DNA from 4 places in the Bradyrhizobium sp. BR 1433 genome. Region 1 is predicted to be linked to each of the others. Evidence: predicted binding sites of a transcription regulator. Region 1 holds the regulator's gene; each other region holds the start of a gene.

Region 1 (3,229 bases):
CGCTCCGCACCCAGCCGCCGCAGCCGATGTCGGCGATGGACGGCTATGCGGTGCGCGCCGCCGATGCGGCTGATCTAAAGGCCCGGCTCAAGGTGATCGGCGAAGTCGCCGCCGGCCGGCCGTTCGAGCGGACGGTCGGCGCCGGCGAGGCGGTGCGGATCTTCACCGGCGGCGTGATCCCCAATGGCGCCGACGCTGTGATCATCCAGGAGGACACCGCCGTCGACGGCGACCACATCACGATCTCAGAGGCCGCCGACGTCGGGCGGCACATCCGCCAGGCCGGGGTCGACTTCCGTGAGGGCGAGGTGCTGCTCGCCGGTGGCAGCCGCCTGTCCGACCGCGCGCTGTCGCTGGCGGCCGCCATGAACTATCCGGAACTTGCGGTGCGCCGCCGCCCGAAGGTCGCCGTGCTGGCGACCGGCGACGAGCTGGTGATGCCGGGCTCGCAGCCCGGTCCCGGCCAGATCGTCTATTCCAACGGCTACGCGCTGCGGGCGCTGGCGCGCGCCGAAGGCGCCGAGACCATCGACCTCGGCGTTGCCGCCGACACGGTAGAGGCGACCACGGCCGGTATCCGCCGGGCACGCGAGGCCCGCGCCGATGTCCTCATCACGACAGGCGGCGCCTCGGTCGGCGACCACGATCTCGTCAAGCGGTCGCTGGAAGCCGAGGGCGTCGAGATGGCGTTCTGGCGGATCGCGATGCGGCCCGGCAAGCCGATGATGCATGGCCGGCTCGGCGCGATGCGGGTGATCGGCCTGCCCGGCAATCCGGTGTCGTCCTATGTCTGCGCCTTCCTGTTCCTGGTGCCGTTGATTCGGGCGCTGAGCGGCCGGAAAGTGATTCATCATCGCCGCGCGAGCGCCCTGCTCGGCCGCGACCTCGCCGCCAACGACCAGCGCGAGGACTATCTGCGTGCGCGCCTCGAAGCGCGCGAGGACGGCACGCTGATCGCAACGCCGGTGACACAGCAGGACTTGTCGCTGCTCGGGAATCTCGCTGCGGCACGGGCACTTCTCGTGCGTCCGCCGTTCGCGGCGGCGGCCGTCGAAGGCAGCGAATGCGAGATCTTGACGCTACCCGAATAGGGCTTTCCCACCGCGCCGATTGTGCGTCGCCCGAGCGCGTTCACCGGAAATTAAGTGGTTGCGGAACACATATCGAACATATAGTGTCCGTTCATGATTTGTTTCGAGTACTGGTGTCTACAATCGGGAAGCCGCGTGGAAGCAGGTGCAACGAGCACGAGCTTCTGAAGTCAGGCCCCGCCTGCAGGCCCCACCAGAAGAGTTCTCGGAATCGAACGACGCTATCAACCGGGGGAATACTCGAGATGCTCACGCGCAAACAGTACGAACTTCTGCGTTTCATCAATGAACGTCTGAAAGAGGCCGGCGTACCGCCCTCCTTCGACGAGATGAAGGATGCGCTCGACCTGCGCTCGAAGTCCGGTATCCACCGCCTGATCACTGCGCTGGAGGAGCGCGGCTTCATCCGCCGCCTGCCGAACCGCGCCCGCGCCATCGAGGTCATCAAGCTGCCCGAACTCTCGGCCGGCGGCGGCAACGGTCGCCGCGGCTTCACGCCCAGCGTCATCGAAGGCACCCTCGGCCGGCGCGCCAGCACGCCGCCGATTGCCGAGGACGACGGCAACCGTCCGGTCGCGGTCCCCGTGATGGGCAGGATCGCCGCCGGTACGCCGATCGAGGCGCTGCAGACCCGCAGCCACACCATCAGCGTGCCGCCCGACATGCTCGGCGCCGGCGAGCACTATGCGCTCGAGGTGCGCGGCGACTCAATGGTCGATGCCGGCATCCTCGACGGCGACATGGCACTGATCCAGCGCAACGACGTCGCCAATACCGGCGACATCGTGGTGGCGCTGATCGACGAGGAGGAAGCCACCCTGAAGCGCTTCCGCCGCCGCGGCGCATCGATCGCGCTCGAGCCGGCCAACACCGCCTATGAAGTGCGCATCCTGCCGCCGAACCGGGTCCGCATCCAGGGCAAGCTGATCGGCCTTTATCGCAAATACTGAACTGCAAATACTTGCGGCGGCCGGGAACGAGCAACACGTCGGATCGTTCCTTGAAAGATAGCGTACCGTACGGCCTGTCCGATGCGCTCCGATACCTCTCGCGCAGCGTCGCGTGTTTGTGATCGGGGCGGTCTCGAACCAGTCGTACAATCGCCCAGAAACGAGCAGACGCTCGTTCGCTATCGTCCACTCTGGTAGAGGCCCTAATGCCTCAAGGAGAGGCACGGGTCGCTACCTCGAAATGAGGAGCCATCCGATGTGTGACTATAGTCTGCACGCCGTGGCATCGCGCCCCGCCATTGTCGGAGAGACGCTGATCACGACGACGTTCCGCGGCACGTCGACCCGCGGCTTTGCTTCGGAGAACGATCCCACTGTCGCGGTCTGCATGCTGCCGGGCACCGAACTCGCTTTCGCCGAGAACGTTCGCTACGACAGCCGCTGGATCTGGACCAAGACGCTGAACTATCGCGTCGGCGTGTTCAACGAAGTCGAGCCCGACGTGCCCGATCGGCATCATGACGCGGTCGAATTCCCCGACGGCAGCCATGTGCTGGTGACCCAGCTGGTCGAGGGACAGCGCGTCAGCGTGCTGCAATTGCCGGCGCTGCATCCGCCGGTCGAGCAGAAGCCGAAGGTTGTGGAGCGGCGGCCCTCCGCATTCGCAACGCTGTTTTTGGGTTGAGCGCATCGTCGCCGCGGAATGAGCTGTTCGGCGGCGGATGACCTAAGCAATTTCGGGCGACCCCGGACTCCCGCTTCCGGGGCGCAGAAGGAGATTTGCGTCGGCCGGCGCCTTGGCGCATCATCGGGCACGGAGGACGTGCGCGGTGGTCGATAAGGTCACATGGCAAAAGGCTGGACGCGTCACGGAACCGGGCCGCTATATGTTCCGGTTCGGTTGGCTGACAGTAACGGCCGACGACCTGAAAGTCTGGGAGCAATTTCCCGAGGCTTCCTTCACTCTCGTCAAGAAGCCCGACGCCGGCCCCGACTCCGACGAATATCATCTCGGCCTGTTCGAGCTGCCGAGCGGCCCCTCGCCAGACCACGGCTAATCATCGCCCTGCAGATCGGTCTCGGCCGGCGTCGCATCCACCGCAGGCCGCGGCGCGGGGGCGCGTAGCGTCGTCTCGCTCTCGCCGTCGCCGGGAACCGCCGGCGACCACGGCCGGTCGATCCCGCCGG
Region 2 (3,229 bases), 5.5 Mb from region 1:
GCGTAGCGGTTGACCGACATTCGCTTGTCGGAAGCTTGGCCACCTGAACAGGCCGGCGTCACGCCGCCGGTCTGCCTGGATTTATTTCGGCCTTGTCACTCCGCCGCAACCATTCGCGGAAGCGGAACGTAAAGCCAGTCGTAACAGGATGAGCATAATACGGTTCCGCGCAAATTGCCTATGCTCAAAATTGAACTTTTCAGTAGGAGGTTGTCGATCATGGTTTAGGCGTCTCGAGTTTGAAGCGTCCCGCGCCGCCTTGACCGAGCGGCTTCTCGAGTTCGGGCAGGATGATCTTCAACTCATTCGCCAGCGTCCACGGCGGATTCACCAGCAAAAGCCCTGTGGAAACGAGGCCTGCGCCTGCTTCTTGCGGTGCCACACTGAATTCCAATCGCAGGCATTTGCCGGCGGGCCGGCTGCTTGCTGCTGCAGCAGCCACACTGCGCGTTAGCTCATCGGTGGCTCTCCGGGTTTTTACGGGGTACCACAAAAGATACGAGCCGGTCGGCCACTTCGCGTACGCTTCCGTGAAAGCACTGGCCAGCCGCTCGAACTCGTCCTTCGCTTCGAACGGCGGATCGATCAGCACCAGGCCGCGCCGTTCGTTCGGCGGCACGAATGCGGGCAGCGCCATCCAGCCGTCGAGATCGACGACGCGCGCTTGCGCGTCGCGTCGCAGCGCGTTCGATCAGTTGTTTGCGCGCCGTCGGTTCGATCTCGCAGGCGGTGAGGCGATCTTGCGGACGCAGCAGCGCCCGCGCGATCAACGGCGAACTAGGATAGGCTTTCAGCTCGCCTTTCGGATTGAATGCCCTGACGATGTCGAGATAGGGCGCGATCAGCGGCAATGCCTGGTCGGAGAGCCGCGCCTGCATCAGCCGCGCGATGCCGGTGAGCCATTCGCCGCCGCGCTGCGCTTCGCTCGACGTCAAATCATAGAGACCGGCGCCAGCATGGGTGTCGATGACGCGGAACGGCGCCGGCTTGTCCTGCAGATAGGTGAGCATGCGCACCAGCACGATGTGCTTGATGACGTCGGCAAAGCTGCCGGCATGAAAGGCGTGACGGTAGTTCATGTGATGATCGTGCTGCGCTCCCAAAGGGTGCGCATGTTGTACTCGTCATGCCCGGGCTTGTCCCGGCCTTCGCTAAAGCTTCGGCGGGTAACGTCCGAGCTCGGCGAAGCCTTGGCGTAGCCGGCTCCCGGGCATCTGCGCCTTATCTTGCTTGTTTCGCGATGGCGCAGGTGGCCGGGACATGCTGCGCGACGACGCGCAGCGCGCGTCTGCCGGCCATGACCCAGAGTTTCAGCCGCCGCGAACCGGCGGCATCAGCACCTGATCGCGGCGGCAGGCGCGGCGGTCGATTTCCTCGCAGGAGCGGAATTGCAGATCCTTGCTGAGGCAGATTCGCACCTCGCTGAGCCGCTTGCTGTCGCAGGTCACCGAGATCGCGGAGTTGCTGAGGCCCGGATTGACCTTGATGAATGCCGTCTCCAGCTCGTCGGGCGCGACCGTCTTCGGCTCCGACAATTGCAGGAATTCCTCGGGGATCTTCACCGTGGCGCGGGCCTTGCGGATGGCTTCGAAATAGGCGCGCTCGCCGAGACCGGAGCAGGTGCCGTGCTTGTCCCACTCGTTGTAGATCAGCCCGGGCGCCGGCATCAGGTCGAGCATCGAGCTCATGATGCTGCGGGCGAGTTGCGGCGAAGGCCGCTGGCAGTATTCCGGAAAGCCCCGCTCATATTGCGGCCACAGGCCGTGCACCACGAAGGAATAGGGCCGTCCGCCGCATTGCGCCTGCGTGCCGCGGCCGTTGTTGCCGCGCTCGCTCGCCGCCTCGCAGAACGAGGGCGACCACGACAGCGACAGCACATAGAAATCGAACTCACCGGGCGCATTCTGGCGGCGATCCTGGGCCGACGCCCCGACCGCACCGCACAGAATAATGGCAACCGAAATCAAAAATCGGGAAATCGTGTCCAACCGAGGCATCAAACGCTCCCTCACTCGACCGCCCAGAGCCTAGCAGGCCGCGAGAACATTTCAAGAACAAAAAGCCGCCGTCCAAATGGCGGCGGCTCCTGCTTTAGCAATCTGGTCGGAGATCAGGGCCGCGCGGCCTTGCAGGACGGGTTATAGGTCCAGTTGCGGTCGAGCCCCGCGACGCACCATTCGACGCCCTGATTGATGCTGGCAAAGCCGCCGTCCTCGATGATCGAATAGTGCACCTTGCGCACTTTGCCGTCGCTCAGCATCGCCTCGCCCGTGCAATAACGGCGCGGGATATTGTCGGACTGCCAGGGGCGGAAGGCGGTTTCGTGATCCCGTTGAAGCCGGTGATCACGAGCGGCGAATTCCAGAAGGTGGCTTCCTTTTCCTGGAATTGCGTGCTGATGACCGTCAGGGCCTTCTCGCATGGGGCCACATTGCCGTCATAGCGCGGGCCGGACAGCCAGAAGTTCATTTCGAGCGGATTGGCGGCCTGGGCCGTACCCCCGAAAGCCAGCAGGCCGACCACGAGTGCGGCGCCGAGGCCGAGCTTGCGGCCGAGTTTATTGCGGGAGTTGAACAGGTTGCGCATGGGAATCCACCCGATTATCCGATGCCGCGGACGGTGCCGCGAAGCCCCGGCAAGGTCAAGTGCAGGGCGGCAACACCTGCGGAGAAGTCCACTTTGGGGAGCCGGCTCGTTCTTTTCACGGTCGCCGGCGCACTCTATGTTGGCTCGAAGCGAAATGGAGTCTGCGATGCGAAGGAAATTGGCCGCGTGCCTGGTTGCCGTTTGCGGGATGCTGGCCGTTGTGCCGGCGCGGGCGGATTGGATGCAGCCGGTACCGCCGTTCAAGGGCAATGATACCGGCGGTATCATCGCCTATACGCTGGCGACCCAGAGCGACGCCCGGCAACTCGCAGTCGATCACTGCGCCTCCTACGGCAAGGTGGTTAAGTTCCTTGCGATGCAGAACTATCCGGGCGGCTACATCTCTTTCGCCTGTCGCTGGGTGCCCTATGGCGCAGCCCAGAGGCCGCTGCGCACGCTCTACTGAGCGCGCACCGGATCTTTCGATCGTTCAGCCGGGAGCCGACCGCATGACCCGACAGCTTGCCTTGCTTGGTTCGGCTGTGTGCCTTGTCCTGTCCGCTGGCGCCGCAAGTGCCGTCGACCTGCCGATCCGCAAGGCCGGTCTGTGGGAGATGAAGATGGTGCGCACCGGCGGGCCGAT
Region 3 (3,229 bases), 3.6 Mb from region 1:
GACGCCATGCCGGCGGCCTGCTCGCTTTCAGGCAGGCTTTCGACGCGGAAGGCATCGACCACGATGTCCTGCGTCGACGATGCGGTTGCGACCAGCAGCGCGGCGAAGGCCGCGAACCACGGCGAGTGCGCCGGATCGGCCATCGCCAGCACCAGGATCGCCGCGATCAAGAGCAACTGCGAGAACAGCAGCCAGCCGCGGCGGCGGCCGAACATCTGCGTGAACAGCGGAACATGCAGCGCGTCGACCAGCGGCGCCCAGAGGAATTTCAGCGTGTAGGGCGTGCCGATCAGCGCCAGCAGCCCGATGGTGCCGAGATCGACCCCGGCCTCCTTCATCCAGACCTGCAGCGTCGAGCCCGACAGTGCCAGCGGCAGCCCCGAGGAGAAGCCCAGCAGCAGCACGACCAGCACCCGCGGCTGCAGATACACCGCAAAACTGTCGCGCCAGGAGGTGGCGGCGGGGGGATTCTTTTCCGGTTGGGTCGCGGTCACTTCGGGCGCGGTCATGTCCCTCTGTTAGCAGATTCGACCGCAGCTGCCTTGGCTCCCTCTCCCCGCTCTTTCGCGGGGAGAGGGTTGGGGTGAGGGGCTTTCTCAGCGAATTATGATGGGTGCAATGTGCGGAAGCTCCCCCTCACCCGAAATTCGCGCGATGCGCGAATTTCGACCTCTCCCCGCAAGTGGGGCGAGGTGACTTCGGGGCTACTCCCCCGCCTGCAGCTTGCGCGGGGCGGGGAACAGGTCGGGGGCGGGCTTGACGAAGCGGGGGACCTCGATCGGGGTCTCGGACTTGCTGAAGTCGAGTTCCTCGATCCGGCCGGCGCGTTTCTCGATCTTGTCGGCGGAGATCAGGATCTGCCTGACGTCCTCGTTCACCTGGCCGAAATGGGTCTGCAGCTTGAGCACGCGATCGCGCAGGCGGCCGAGGTCGTCGCCGAGATGCATCACCTCGTTGCGGATCTGGTCGGCGGCGTCGCGGATGCGGGCGTCCTTCAGGATCTGCTGCATCACCTGGATCGCCAGCATCAAGAGCGAGGGCGATACCAGCACGACGCGCGCGCGATAGGCCTTCTGGATCACGTCGTCGAAGCCGTCATGGATCTCGGCATAGACCGATTCCGACGGCACGAACATCAGCGCGGTGTCCTGGGTCTCGCCAGGGATCAGGTACTTCTCCGCGATGTCGCTGACATGCTTCAGCACGTCGGCGCGCAGCCGCTGGCTGGCGAATTTGCGCTCCTCGTCGCTGCGCGCATCGTGCAGCGCGGTCATGGCCTCGAGCGGGAATTTCGCGTCGATGCAGAGCGGGCGCTGGTCGGGCAGAAACACCACGCAGTCCGGCCGCTTGCCCGACGTCAGCGTGTACTGGAACTCGAACGAGCCCTTCGGCATGCCGTCCTGGACGATCGCCTCCATCCGCGCCTGGCCGAAGGCGCCGCGCGATTGCTTGTTGGCGAGCACGTCGCGCAGCGTCGTCACCTGGGTGGTGAGTTCGTTGAGGTTCTTGTGCGCGTGGTCGATGATGCCGAGCCGCTCATGCAGCACGCGCAGCGAATCCATCGTGTTGCGGGTCGATTGCTCCATCGACTGGCCGACCCGGTGGGTCACCGAATCGAGCCGCTCGTTGACGGCCCGGGCCATCTCGGCCTGGCGGCCGGCCAGCGCCTGCGCCATAGTATCAACCTTGGCATCGACCCGCCCGGAGGATTCGCTCTGGGCCCGCAGCATGTCGGCGAGGCGCTCCTCCAGCTCTTCGGCGCGGATGGCCTGGGCCATTGCGAGTTCCGCGCCGCGCCGGCTGGCGCGTGCGATCACCACCGCAATGGCGAACAGCAGGATCAGCGCCAGCGCCCCAAGGCCGATCAATGCGTCGGAGACACGGACGGGAAGGTCGCCAATCGTGAGGAGAATCTCGTTCATGCCGGCAGTTGTAGCCGATTCGCGGCCAGGTGCGAACGAAGAGGGAACGCTTATGGTAAATGCATTCCTGATTTTCACGGTTAATGCGGGGTGAAGAAACGTGGTTAACGTTGTCCTAACGGGTTCCTGAGCGCATTGACCCCATGAAGTCAGCAGCTTAAATCGCCGCCATGGCATTAAGAGAAATCATCATCCTGCCGGACAAGCAGTTGCGGCTGGTGTCGAAACAGATCGAGAAGGTGACGCCGGAGATCCGCAAGCTGGCCGACGACATGCTCGAGACCATGTATGACGCGCCCGGCATTGGGCTCGCGGCGATCCAGGTCGCGCAGCCGCTGCGGCTGATCACCATGGACCTCGCCAAGCGCGACGAGAACGGCGAGACCACGGCGAAGCCGCGCGTCTTCATCAATCCGGAGATCATTGCGCGTTCGGAAGAGCTGTCGGTGTACGAAGAGGGCTGCCTGTCGATCCCCGAATATTACGAGGAGGTCGAGCGGCCGGCGCGGGTACGCGTGCGATTCACCGATCTCGACGGCACGGTGCATGAGGAGGATGCGGAAGGGCTCTACGCCACCTGCATCCAGCACGAAATCGATCATCTCAACGGCGTGCTGTTCGTGGATTATCTGTCGAAACTGAAGCGCGACCGCGTCTTCAAGAAATTCGAGAAGGCCGCCAAGCGCGCGGCGGAGTAACGCCGCTTATTCTCGGAAGAAATCGATCGCATGCCTCTCCGCCTGATCTTCATGGGCACGCCCGATTTCGCGGTGCCGACGCTGCTGGAGCTCGTGGCCCATGGCCATGAGGTCGTGGCGGTCTACACCCGCGCGCCGAAGCCGGGCGGGCGGCGCGGCCTGCAATTGCAGCCGACGCCGGTCGAGCAGGAGGCGCGCCGCCTCGGCATTCCCGTGCTGACGCCGAAGACCCTCAAGACCTCGGAAGCGCTCGAGGAGTTTCGCGCGCATGACGCGGATGCCGCCGTCGTCGTCGCCTATGGCATGATCCTGCCGCAAGCCATTCTCGACGCGCCGAAGCTCGGCTGCTTCAACCTGCATGCCTCGCTGCTGCCGCGCTGGCGCGGCGCCGCGCCGATCAACCGCGCCATCATGGCTGGCGATGCCGCGAGCGGCGTGATGGTGATGAAGATGGATGTCGGCCTCGACACCGGGGACGTCGCGATGGCCGAGCGGTTGCCGATATCGGACAGCATGACGGCATCCGATCTGCACGACGCGCTAGCGCCGCTCGGTGCCGACCTGATGGTGCGCGCGATGGCGGCGCTGGGGCGCGGCGGCTTGCAGCTG
Region 4 (3,229 bases), 5.2 Mb from region 1:
AATGTGTGTCGAGACCTGTACCCCCTCACCCGGATCGCATCTGCGATGCGATCCGACCTCTCCCCGCAAGCGGGGCTAGGTGAAGAACAGAGGCGCTCCAATCCACTGATCACTTCGACAGTTCCTTCAACCCCAGCCGGATCAGCTGCGCGGTCTCGGCGCTCTCACCGGCGCTGCGCGAGGCGGCGGCGATGGCGGCGGCGGCCTGCGGCTGGCCGTAGCCGAGATTGACCAGCGCCGAGATCGCGTCGGTGACAGGACGTGGCGCGCGGTTGTTGTCGATCGCGCCTGACAGTTGCACCACCGCGGGATCGACATCGGCAAAGCCCGGCGCCTTGTCCTTCAATTCGCTGACGATGCGCTCGGCGACCTTCGGCCCGAACTCCCGGCGTCCGCGCCACCGCCGCCTTGTCGCGCAGCGCGATGGCGTTGGCGAGATCGGTCGGCGGCAGCGTGCCGAGCACCGCGAGCGCGACCTTGGCGCCGACCCCCTGCACGGTCTGCAGCAGGCGAAACCATTCGCGCTCGTGATCGCTGCGAAAGCCGAACAGTTTGATCTGATCCTCGCGGACATAGGTCTCGATCGAGAGCACGGCGGCGCCGCCTGGCGACGGCAACGCCTGCAACGTGCGGCCCGCGCAGTGCACCTGATAGCCGACGCCGCCGACGTCGAGGATCACGTAATCCTCGCCATAGGAATCGATCAGGCCCTTCAGCTTGCCGATCATAGGCTCGCCACCCTGAGCCGCAGCGCGGTGCTCTGGCGGTGATGGGCGTGGGTGATCGCGACCGCGAGCGCGTCCGCGGCGTCGGCGGACGGCGGCTCGGCTTTCGGCAGCAGGATCTTCAGCATCACCTGGATCTGGTTCTTCTCGGCATGTCCGGCGCCGACCACGGTCTTCTTGACCTGGTTGGGCGCGTATTCGGCGACCGAGATACCGAACATTGCGGGCGCCAGCATGGCGACGCCGCGCGCCTGGCCGAGCTTCAGGGTGGCAACGCCGTCTTCGTTGACGAAGGTCTGCTCGACGGCCGCCTCCACCGGTCGGTGGTCGGCGAGCACGGCGGCCAGCCCCTCATGGATCGCGAGCAGCCGGTTCGCCAGCGGCAGATCGTCCGGCGGTTCGACCGAACCGCAGGCGATATAGACGAGACGATTGCCTTCGGTCTCGATCACCCCCCAGCCGGTGCGGCGGAGACCCGGATCGATACCGATGATGCGGACGGGAGAGCGAATCGGCTGGGATGTCATGGGCTAGTGATACCGCCTGGCCTGCGAGAACGAAACACAAACGGAGCGCCATCCCCTGCTCCGCGTGTCGTTGTACTCGGCCAGCTCGTCATCCCCGCCTAGTGCAATTGCGCACGGGAGCGGGGATGAAGTACGCCGCGGCTTCTCGGATCAAATGCAGGTCTCTGGAATACTGGGTCGCTCGGTCCAGCCGGGCGACGACAGCAGTGCAAGCGACTACCCGCCCATCTTCGCGATCAGCGCGTCGGACACCTCGAAATTGGCGAACACGTTCTGGACGTCGTCGTGCTCGTTGAGCAGGTCCATCAGCTTCAGCAGTTTTTCGCCGGTCTCGTCATCGACCGCGACGGTGTTCTGCGGCTTCCAGGTCAGCGCCGCCTTGCGCGGCTCGCCGAACTTCGCCTCCAGCGCTTTCGCGACTTCGCGGAAAGTGTCCTGCGAGGCGTAGACCTCATGGCCGCCCTCGCTGGAGACCACGTCGTCGGCGCCGGCCTCGATCGCGGCGTCGAGCATGGCGTCGTCGGAGGCGACCTTGGCGTCGTATTCGATGATGCCGGTGCGATCGAACATGAAGGCGACCGAGCCGGTTTCGCCGAGATTGCCGCCCGACTTGGTGAAGAAGGAGCGGATATCGGAAGCGGCGCGGTTGCGGTTGTCGGTCAGCGCCTCGACGATCACGGCGACTCCGCCGGGGCCATAACCCTCGTAGCGGATCTCATCATAGTTCTCGCCTTCATTGCCCGCGGCCTTCTTGATGGCGCGGTCGATATTGTCCTTGGGCATGTTCTCGGCGCGGGCCGCGACCACGGCGGCGCGCAGCCGCGGATTCATCGCCGGGTCCGGGGTGCCGAGCTTGGCCGCCACGGTGATTTCGCGGGCCAGCTTGCCGAAAAGCTTCGACTTCTGGGCATCCTGCCGGCCCTTGCGGTGCATGATGTTCTTGAATTGGGAATGGCCGGCCATGCGACGTCTCTTCGGAGCTTAGGGTCTGAACAGGGATGGAAAACGCGGCCTTATAGGCCCCTCACGGTCAAAATCAAAGGATCGGCGGGGCCCTCCGGCGGAGGAATACTACCGCAAGCCGGAATATGAGGCACTTGTTAACCATGACTTCACGCCCGGATGCGAGGATCGCCCCGTCCCGCCGCAACTTTCCACAGCCCCCAAAGAGCCCACATGGCGTTCGGTTTGTTTCGAAAGCAAGTGCCGGAGCCGGCTGCACCGGCCGTCGCGCCGCAGGTTCCAACCGCGGCCGCCGCCCCTGAGGTCTCGACCGAGACTGATTCGGCCAAGGATTCATCCAAGGATTCCTCCAAGGAGATCCTGGAATTGCTGGAACTCGAGCTCGGCGCGATGATCCGCCAGCTCGAACGCGCCGCGAGCTCGGTCGCCGACGGCGCCGAGGCGACGGCAGCCAAGCTCGCGACCATCCGCACCCGCACCGACGCGCTGACCGGCCGCAGCAGCGATGCGCAGAGCACCGCGACGACGTTCTCGCAAGCCGCCGACCGCTTCACCCACTCCGCCGAGGGCATCGGCGCACAGGTGCGCAGCGCGAGCCAGCTCGCCGACGACGCCGCGGCCGCGGCGCGCGAGGCCACCGCCAACGTCGATCGGCTGCGCGAGTCTTCAGCCGCGATCGGCAACGTCGTCAATCTGATCGCGCAGATCGCGCGGCAGACCACGCTGCTCGCGCTGAACTCGACGATCGAGGCGGCGCGCGCCGGTGCCGCCGGCAAGGGCTTTGCGGTGGTCGCAACCGAGGTCAAGGCGCTGGCGGTGCAGACCCAGAGCGCGACCGAGGAGATCACCCGCAAGATCGAGGCGCTGCAGAAGGACGCCACCGGATCGGCGGACGCGGTGCACCGCATCTCCCAGGCGATCGAAAAGATCCGCCCGGTGTTCGAGAACGTCAACGGCGCGGTCGCCGAGCAGAATGAAATCACCGGCGAGATGGGCCAGAACGCCGCCTCCGCC

The links. The regulator LexA, encoded in region 1, represses DNA repair genes until DNA is damaged. The targets are predictions, from matches to a motif close to TGTTCNNNNTGTGTTCNG.
Region 2: a site for LexA is predicted at 2,040-2,057, ahead of ACSKB9_RS30755 (ribonuclease T2 family protein). Genes of this name have one in related genera too.
Region 3: a site for LexA is predicted at 1,954-1,971, ahead of ACSKB9_RS21740 (DNA recombination protein RmuC). Genes of this name have one in related genera too.
Region 4: a site for LexA is predicted at 1,283-1,300, ahead of ruvC (crossover junction endodeoxyribonuclease RuvC). Genes of this name have one in related genera too.

What each region holds. Positions count from the first base shown of each region.
Region 1 covers NZ_JBPUGG010000001.1:836,686-839,914, forward strand. The annotation lists gene ACSKB9_RS04150 (molybdopterin molybdotransferase MoeA) at 1-1,091, shown strand, start outside; gene lexA (transcriptional repressor LexA) at 1,337-2,041, shown strand; gene ACSKB9_RS04160 (hypothetical protein) at 2,298-2,726, shown strand; gene ACSKB9_RS04165 (hypothetical protein) at 2,872-3,099, shown strand; gene ACSKB9_RS04170 (ComEC/Rec2 family competence protein) at 3,096-3,229, opposite strand, start outside.
Region 2 covers NZ_JBPUGG010000001.1:6,377,331-6,380,559, forward strand. The annotation lists partial or broken gene ACSKB9_RS30750 (23S rRNA (adenine(2030)-N(6))-methyltransferase RlmJ) at 218-1,079, opposite strand; gene ACSKB9_RS30755 (ribonuclease T2 family protein) at 1,311-1,997, opposite strand; partial or broken gene ACSKB9_RS30760 (hypothetical protein) at 2,111-2,586, opposite strand; gene ACSKB9_RS30765 (hypothetical protein) at 2,753-3,052, shown strand; gene ACSKB9_RS30770 (DUF3617 domain-containing protein) at 3,096-3,229, shown strand, end outside.
Region 3 covers NZ_JBPUGG010000001.1:4,464,004-4,467,232, reverse strand. The annotation lists gene ACSKB9_RS21745 (AmpG family muropeptide MFS transporter) at 1-509, opposite strand, end outside; gene ACSKB9_RS21740 (DNA recombination protein RmuC) at 705-1,922, opposite strand; gene def (peptide deformylase) at 2,093-2,620, shown strand; gene fmt (methionyl-tRNA formyltransferase) at 2,651-3,229, shown strand, end outside.
Region 4 covers NZ_JBPUGG010000001.1:6,084,736-6,087,964, reverse strand. The annotation lists partial or broken gene ruvA (Holliday junction branch migration protein RuvA) at 110-728, opposite strand; gene ruvC (crossover junction endodeoxyribonuclease RuvC) at 725-1,252, opposite strand; gene ACSKB9_RS29330 (YebC/PmpR family DNA-binding transcriptional regulator) at 1,469-2,215, opposite strand; partial or broken gene ACSKB9_RS29325 (methyl-accepting chemotaxis protein) at 2,429-3,229, shown strand, end outside.